Regions from separate parts of the Rhizobium sp. OAE497 genome, predicted to be linked through region 2. Evidence: predicted binding sites of a transcription regulator. Region 2 holds the regulator's gene; the other holds the start of a gene.
The links. Region 2 encodes LexA, which represses DNA repair genes until DNA is damaged. Its sites were predicted from a motif close to TGTTCNNNNTGTGTTCNG; they were not measured.

Region 1: a site for LexA is predicted at 1,504-1,521, ahead of ABIE40_RS01245 (2'-5' RNA ligase family protein). Genes of this name have one in related genera too.

Annotation. Positions count from the first base shown of each region.
Region 1 is NZ_JBEPOA010000001.1:243,690-248,050, reverse strand. It holds gene guaA (glutamine-hydrolyzing GMP synthase) at 1-821, shown strand, start outside; gene ABIE40_RS01250 (methylated-DNA--[protein]-cysteine S-methyltransferase) at 838-1,401, opposite strand; gene ABIE40_RS01245 (2'-5' RNA ligase family protein) at 1,638-2,207, shown strand; gene ABIE40_RS01240 (M14 family metallopeptidase) at 2,282-3,343, shown strand; gene ABIE40_RS01235 (ArsC family reductase) at 3,346-3,696, shown strand; gene ybaK (Cys-tRNA(Pro) deacylase) at 3,699-4,172, shown strand; gene ABIE40_RS01225 (MarR family winged helix-turn-helix transcriptional regulator) at 4,169-4,361, opposite strand, start outside.
Region 2 is NZ_JBEPOA010000001.1:1,730,009-1,734,369, reverse strand. It holds gene eno (phosphopyruvate hydratase) at 1-261, opposite strand, end outside; gene kdsA (3-deoxy-8-phosphooctulonate synthase) at 426-1,271, opposite strand; gene ABIE40_RS08985 (VOC family protein) at 1,268-2,146, opposite strand; gene lexA (transcriptional repressor LexA) at 2,351-3,064, shown strand; gene ABIE40_RS08975 (ComEC/Rec2 family competence protein) at 3,045-4,361, opposite strand, start outside.

The sequences.
Region 1 (4,361 bases), 1.5 Mb from region 2:
ACAAGCTCACCTGCGTGCTCGTCGATCACGGCCTGATGCGCAAGGACGAGGCGGCGAATGTCGTCGCCATGTTCCGCGAACACTACAATCTGCACCTGATCCACGTCGATGCGTCCGACAAGTTCATCGGTGAACTCGAAGGCGTTTCCGACCCCGAGACCAAGCGCAAGATCATCGGCCGCCTGTTCATCGAGACCTTCGAGGATGAGGCCAAGAAGCTCGGCGGCGCCGACTTCCTCGGCCAGGGCACGCTTTACCCCGATGTCATCGAAAGCGTTTCCTTCACCGGCGGCCCGTCGGTGACGATCAAGTCGCACCACAATGTCGGCGGCCTGCCGGAGCGCATGAACATGCAGCTCGTCGAGCCGCTGCGCGAACTCTTCAAGGACGAGGTACGCGTACTCGGCAAGGAGCTCGGCCTGCCCGACAGCTTCATCGGCCGCCACCCCTTCCCGGGTCCGGGTCTCGCGATCCGTTGCCCGGGCGGCATCACCCGCGAAAAGCTGGAGATCCTGCGCGAAGCCGATGCCATCTATCTCGACGAGATCCGCAAGGCCGGCCTCTACGACGCGATCTGGCAGGCATTCGCCGTGCTGCTGCCGGTCCAGACCGTCGGCGTGATGGGCGACGGCCGCACCTACGAATTCGTCTGCGCGCTGCGCGCCGTGACCTCGGTCGACGGCATGACGGCGGATTTCTATCATTACGACATGGAATTCCTCGGCCGCGCCGCCACCCGCATCATCAACGAAGTGCGCGGCATCAACCGCGTGGTCTACGACGTGACGAGCAAGCCGCCCGGCACGATCGAGTGGGAGTGATTCTCACTCCCACGGCCTAGAAGCCAAGCGACTGCTGGGCCGGCTCGGGCGGGCCCAGATTGACGCCTTCGAGCTCCAGCATCCTTACCTTCGAATTCGACCCGCCAGGGGCCGAAAAGCCGCCAATCTTGCCGCCGGCGGCGAGGACGCGGTGGCAGGGGATGATCAGTGCGACCGGGTTCTTGGCCATGGCCTGGCCGACGTCGCGGGCCGCTTCCGGGCCGCGGCCGAGTTCCTTGGCGAGCGTGCCATAGGTCGTCGTCCGGCCCCAGCCGATGCGGCGGGCGGCGGCATAGATTTCCCGGAAGAACTCGTCCTGATTGGACAGGTCCACCACCACATCCGAGAAGTCCACGGTCTCTCCGGCGAAGTAGCGTTTGACGGACTCGATCGTCGCTGCGACCGCGGCCGGCGGATCGGCGCTCACGCCTGACGACAGGCGTCTTAGCAAGAGCTGCTCAGTCGAGCTTTCAGTCTTTGTCGGCAGCTGGAAGCGGGTGATTCCGGCCGCATTCCAGGCGATGCCGCAATAGCCGCCAGCGGTCTTGAATATGCCGTAGTGATGCGTTGCCTCGCTCATGACGCAACCTCCATGATTGACTGTTCTCAAGATCGTATGCGCACGCCGCAGCTTCAACCCGTTTCTTGCCTGATGCACAGGGGCAGCGTTGGAGTGATTATTTGTTCTCTTTTTGTTCTTGTCAACCACGGTCCAGCTTGCTAGCCTTTTGACCTTCACGAGGAGGCGGCGAAGGCCGATTGACGATGGGCGCACAAAACCAGAGCGAATTCGCATTCGGGCCGCAGGCGGATGGAATGCCGCCAAGCCGTGGCGGTGGACCGGTGCACAAGCCCTGCAATGTCTATTTCGCGCTGCGCCCAGACGAGCGCGCCGCCGAACAGGCAAGGCGGCTGGCAGGCGAGCTGCGGCGCCGCTTCGGTCTGCGGGAGAGAGCGCGGCCGAAGCGGCTTCTCCATGTCTCGCTCTGCCATCTCGGCGAATGGGACGAGATTCCGCCGAGCATGCTTTTTGACGGGCTGGCGGCGGCAGCGGCCGTTCGGATGCGGCCTTTCAGGCTGACCTTTCGCCGTGCGGTCAGCTTCCGTCAGGGCAAACCGGCGCTCGTGCTGCGGGCTGATGAAGGGCGGCAGGAGATCCTGGCACTTCATGCGCAGCTGGCGCTGGCGCTGATGAACCGCGGTGTCAGCGTTCGGGTTCAGCCGAAACTCGAGCCGCATATGACGCTGCTTTACGACTATCGCAGCGTGCCGGAAACGATCCTGGCCGAGCCGATCGCCTGGACAGCCAAGTCCTTCGTGCTGATCAACAGCCTCACCGGCGAGGGCCGGCATGTAGACATCGAGGAATGGCCGCTGCTGGGCTAGCCTCCATTGGCGCTTGCGCCGCGCCGGTGGAGTTGCTTAAAGCTCCTGCACAGAGAATTTGGGAGTGCTGAACAGTGGATATTCGCGAAATCATCATTCCCGGCGATACGCCGGGTATCGAGTGGCGCCTGCCGGTGCTGCATTTCAAGGGCAACGATCCGCAGGCACCGAAGATCTATCTGCAGGCAGCACTCCATTCCAACGAACTGCCGGGAACGGCCGTGCTGCATTTTCTCTGCGGCAAGCTGCGCAAGGCCGAGAGCGAGGGACGGATCGCCAGCGACATCACCGTCGTGCCGCAGGCCAATCCGATCGGCGCCGCGCAGTCACATTTCGGCGAGATGCAGGGCCGCTTCGACTTGGGCACGCGCACCAATTTCAATCGTGATTTCCCGCTGATTTCGCTGCGGGATCGCGCCGGCCTGATCGAGAACCTCGACCGCTATCGCGCCGCCGACCGCCTGAAGCGCGAGCTGATCCACATGGCGCTCGGCGCCGATCTGGTGCTCGACCTGCATTGCGATGACGAGTCCCTTCAATATGCCTATATCGACGAGGCCTTCTGGCCGGAGGCGAGCGATCTCGCGAGTGCGCTGTCGATGGATGCCGTGCTGCTGTCGGATGGCGAAAGCTCGGCCTTCGAGGAGGCCGTCGGCTTTGCCTGGAAATACGAAGTTCCCGGTGAGAAGCGCGGCCGCCTGCCGGGCAAACTTTCGACTACGCTGGAACTGCGCGGCCGCCGCGACGTCTATCCCGGCATGGCAAGCGCCGATGCGGATGGGCTCTATGCCTTCCTCGCCGCACGCGGCGCGGTGACGGGCGAAACTGAGCCGCTCGCACCCTTTAGCGGCCCGGCGGCACCGCTGGACAATATCGAGATGATCCGTACGCCGGTGGCCGGCACCGTGCTCTTCCACCGCAATATCGGCGAGACGGTTGCGACCGGCGACCTGCTGGCGACCATCGTGACAAAGCCTGGCATGGCGGATGGCGAAGTCGAAATCCGTGCGCCGCAGGCGGGCCTGATCGTCACACGCATCTCCGATCGCCTGGTGCGCCGCCGCGGCGACCTGATGAAGATTGCCTGCGACGCCCCGAGCACGGCGCTGCGCAAGGCCGGAACGCTGGAAGACTGATCATGGCAACGACAATTTACGGCATCAAGAACTGCGACACGATGAAGAAGGCCCGCACCTGGCTCGACGAGCACGATGCAGCCTACGACTTCCACGACTACAAGGCCTCCGGCATCGACCGGGCGCATCTGGAAGCCTGGATTGACAAGGCAGGTTGGGAAACGGTGCTCAACCGCGCCGGAACGACCTTCCGCAAACTGCCGGATGCCGAGCGCGAAAACCTGACGCGCGAGAAGGCGATTGCTCTGATGCTGGCGCAGCCGTCGATGATCAAGCGCCCAGTACTAGAGCATGACGGCAAGCTGCTGATCGGCTTCAAACCTGAGGCCTATGCCGCGGAATTCGGACAGTAATCATGTCTAAGACGACGCGCGCCACTCAGGTTCTGGCAAAGTCCGGCGTCCAATTCACCGTGCATACCTATGACTACGACCCGAATGCCGAGCGCGTCGGCCTGCAGGCCGCAGAGGCGCTCGGCGAAGAGCCGCACCGCGTGCTGAAGACGTTGATGGCCGAAGTCGACGGCAAGCCGGTCTGCGTCGTCGTGCCGTCGGACCGCGAAGTCAGCATGAAGAAGCTTGCTGCCGCATTTGGCGGCAAGGCTGCCAACATGCTGAAGCCGGCCGATGCCGAGCGCCTGACCGGCTATCACGTCGGCGGCATCAGCCCTTTCGGCCAGAAGAAGCTTGTCCCCACCGCCTTCGAGGAAGCGGCGCTTGCCGAGCCGCTGGTTTACATTAATGGCGGACAGCGCGGGTTGCAGGTGAGGCTTGCGCCGGCGGACGCCGTGAAGGCGCTCAACGCCAAAGCAGCTTCGCTGATCGCTTAGCCAAACCTCTTCAGAAGCCCCGAGATCGCGCCCGCAGAGGCATCGTCGAGCTTCGAGCCGACATGCCTGTCGATCGCCTTCCCATAGATGGTCCACATCCGCTCGCGAAGGGCGCGACCGCTGTCCGTCACGGCAACCCATCTGCCGCGGCCATCGTCCGCAAATGTCTCGCGGGTCACCAGGCCCTCG
Region 2 (4,361 bases):
GATCTGGTTTTCGGCATCGATGCCGCCGATGGCGTCGAAGATTTCCGTGTTGGCGGCTTCGACAGCCTTTTCGACACCCTTGCCGAGATAGCGCTTGCCGCCATCGCGAACTTCAACGGCTTCATGCGCGCCGGTCGAAGCGCCCGACGGAACAGCCGCACGGCCCATGCTGCCATCTTCGAGATAGACGTCGACTTCGACGGTGGGGTTGCCACGGCTATCGAGGATCTCGCGGGCGATGATATCGGTAATTGCAGTCATGGGTTTCTTCCTGCTCGGTGGGTGGATAAATCGTTTGAAATCGTCTTAATCGAAGGCACGCAGATTGCAATGGCGTTTTCACAGCCGTTTTTGAGCCGCCTAACATGCCTTCATTTCAGGCCACCTGCGTGGCCTATTACAAGATCATGTCAGCCTTTTGAACGTCAGGCCGACTTTGCGATCGCATCGAAGGCCAGAAGCTTCTCGAGCAGCCGCGGCATATCCTTCAGATAGATCATGTTCGGGCCATCCGACGGCGCATTGTCAGGATCTTCATGCGTCTCGACGAAGACGCCGGCGACGCCGACGGCGACGGCTGCACGCGCCAGCGTCTCGACGAATTCGCGCTGACCGCCGCTCGATCCGCCCTGCCCGCCCGGCTGCTGCACCGAATGCGTGGCGTCGAAGATCACAGGCGCGCCCATGGCCGCCATGATCGGCAGCGAGCGCATGTCGGAGACCAGCGTGTTGTAACCAAAGGAAGCACCGCGCTCGCAGAGCAGGATGTTCGGGTTGCCCGTCTCATTCAGCTTGGCAAGAACGTTCTTCATATCCCACGGAGCCAAGAACTGGCCCTTCTTGACGTTGACGGCGCGGCCGGTCTTGGCCGCAGCAACGAGAAGGTCGGTCTGGCGCGAGAGGAAAGCCGGGATCTGCAGGATGTCGACGACGGTTGCGACCTCTGCACACTGCTCCTCGGTATGGATATCGGTCAGAACCGGGAAGCCAAATTCCTTCTTCAGATCAGAGAAGACTTCGAGCGACTTGTCGAGGCCGATGCCGCGCTGCGCCGAAAGCGAAGTGCGGTTGGCCTTGTCGAAGGAAGACTTGTAGACGAGGCCGATGCCGAGCTTCTTGCAGAGTTCGCTCAGAACACCGGCGATCATGAAGGCATGTTCGCGGCTTTCCATCTGACAGGGGCCAGCGATGATCGACAGCTTGCCGGCATTGGAAAAGGTAACGCGGCCAGCGCCTTCGCCGACGGCGACTTCTGCATTGGTGTTGCTCATTGGGTCTCCTCGAAGGCGAAGATCGCGCCTTGTCCCGGCGCCGGCTTCACCAATAGACGATTGTTCATATTCAAGTAGGTGATCCCGTTAGCAGCCAAATGCGCCGCTGTCACGGCCAGATCAGCGACCGCAAAGACGATTGCCCGCGCCCGCAGGCCGTTATCGGTGCCAAGCGGCTCGACATCGAAATAGGCCTCCATCCCTTCTTCGGAATAGATGGCGATCCGGACATTACTGAGGGCGAAGGAAAGGCCGAAGGCGGCCTCACCGGGCGCAACGCCGCCACTTGCCGTCTGCAACAGCGACGCGAAGGCGTCGGGTTCCTCCGCGCTGAGGGCAATCTCGACAATGCCGAGAACGCCGTTGGCATGAGTCTCCAGCGCCTTGCGATCGGCCGGAAAGGCGTTGATCCGCTGGCAGGCGAAAAAGAACACATCGGGCGCCCTCAGATCGGCGGCAAAGGCGAGCTTGAAGGCGCCGGTCGCCTGCGTTCCATCGGGCATGACGATCGGGCGCGAGAACTCCACCATGTCACCGCCGCTCAGCTGCGCGCCATCATAGGCGGCCTTGTCCGCATCGGCATCGTCGGTGCCGAAGACGACCGCCGAGAAGCCATCATCGCCGCAGCGGAAGCGGAAGGCCTGGTCGCGGGCGATAAAGCTGTTGCCCTTGGCGGCGGCCGCATCGCACTCCGCCTGGCTCGCGATGCCGAGCGGCTCGAGATAGGTCTTGTCGGCGAGGAAGACGCAGGCATTCTCCGTTCCGAACGGATGACGGCCATTGGCGGCGACGGTGAAACCGAGACGGCCGAGTCGCTCGCGGGCGACATCGATATGGGTGACGGGCAGTACCAGATGATCGAGCGGATGCGTCATGGCGGTTCCCTCCGGTGAAGCCGGCAGAGATTTGCACGCCGCGCCGGGCAAAGCGCAAGCGCGGATAACCAATCCGGCAAAGAAACTTTCAAAAATGACGAAAAATGATGGGAAGTTTTACCAATATTTAGGCACTTGCGGAACACATATGGAACATATAGTGTCCGTTCTGGCTTTGTTTCACGAATCTGGGGAAAGACTTCGATGCTGACGCGCAAACAACAGGAGCTTCTCCTCTTCATTCACGAGCGGATGAAGGAGTCCGGCGTACCGCCGTCCTTCGACGAAATGAAGGATGCGCTCGACCTCGCCTCTAAGTCGGGCATTCATCGCCTGATCACAGCGCTCGAAGAGCGCGGCTTCATTCGCCGCCTACCGAACCGCGCCCGCGCATTGGAAGTCATCAAGCTGCCCGAGGCCTACAGCCCCAGCATCCAGCCGCGCCGCGGCTTCTCGCCAAGCGTCATCGAAGGCAGCCTCGGCAAGCCGCAGCCCGTCGCGCCGCCGAAGCCGGCGAACGAAGACAATAGCAGCTCGATCTCGGTTCCGGTCATGGGCCGCATCGCCGCCGGTGTGCCGATTTCGGCAATCCAGCAGAACACCCATGACATCACCGTTCCCGCCGATATGCTCGGAAACGGTGAGCACTATGCGCTTGAGGTCAAGGGCGACTCGATGATCGAGGCCGGCATCTACGACGGCGACACCGTCATCATCCGCAACACCAATACCGCCAATGCCGGTGATATCGTCGTCGCCCTCGTCGACGATGAAGAAGCGACGCTGAAGCGCTTCCGCCGCAAGGGCGCATCGATCGCACTCGAAGCTGCCAACCCGGCCTACGAAACGCGTATCTTCGGGCCTGACCGCGTCAAGGTTCAGGGCAAGCTTGTCGGCCTTATCCGCCGCTATCACTAACGGTGATCTCATCACCGTCAAAAGTGCCGCTACGCCAATCATAGGCGCGGTGGCGGGTCCAGGGGCGGTCGAGATCCTCGAAGGATGCGGTGACCGCTGCAGCACCTCCATCGAAGCTCAACTCGACAGAGCCTGTCCTTCTTAAAGTAGCGCCGGTGAAGAGCAGCGCGCCAGAGCGGCAGCTTTCAAGCCGCAGGCGCACCGGTGTGACAACGATATCGGATGCATCGCAGGCGGGGCCGAGGTAAGCGGCATTGTCGATGACCGTCAGCACCGAGCCGTTCTCCAGCTTTGCCGTGCACCAGGCTTTCTTGACGCAGGAAAACCGCTCTTCCCTGGCGTTCACCGCAATGGCGCTCTGCGCTTCCTGCTGTTGCGCTGGTGTCAGCCTCAATCTTTCGCCCGGCGGCGCGGTGGGGACCAGTGCCGATGTGATGAAGATCGGCTCGCGATGGCTGTCCAGCACCAGAGCCCGTTTCCACTGATCGAAGATGAAACCCGGCGGGCGCTGGCGATTGGTGGCGATTGCGCTTGAACCGATGATCCCCGCCATGCTGCCGTCCTCAGCAATGACGATCTTCGGCGGCGGCTTTTCGGGAAGCATGACGACCACAAGCGTCGACAGGGCCATGATTGCCGTGCCGATGTGCCTCAGCCGGGTGCGCAGCAGGGTCAATAGCAGGAAGCCCGCGACCGCAGCCGGGAAATACCAGGCAGGCAACCGGCCGACGCCGATATCACCGCCCCAGGACGAGACGGTCTTGGCGATCGCGATCACCAGATCGAGACCGAAGCCGACCACCTGCCAGGCCCAGGCATCCAGCCCAAACGGCATCAAAAGCATTGCAAGCAGCCCGGCCGGCATGATGACGAAGGAGATGACGGGCATGGCGGCGAGATTGGCAGGCAGGCCATAGGCCGTCAGCCGGTGAAAATGCTCGATCGAGAACAGCGCCGTCGAGAAACCGCCGATGACGGAGGTGAGCAGGATGCCGCCGAAGAAGCCGGCCGCCGATGACATGAGCCTGACGAGGCGCAATTTCGCAAAGGGCTTGTCGCGGGCCGGCCGCTCCTTCCAGAGCGCATAGCCGGCGACCAGCGCCAGCGTCGCGGCAAAGGACATCTGAAAGCTCGGCCCCATGATTTCTGAGGGCGAGATGGCGATGATGATCAGCGCCGAGAGCGCCACGTTGCGCAAACTGATCGACGGCCGGTCGAAGAACACCGCCGTCAGCATGATCGCCATCATGATGAAGGCGCGCTCGGCGGAAACTGCGAAGCCGGAAATCAGGAAATA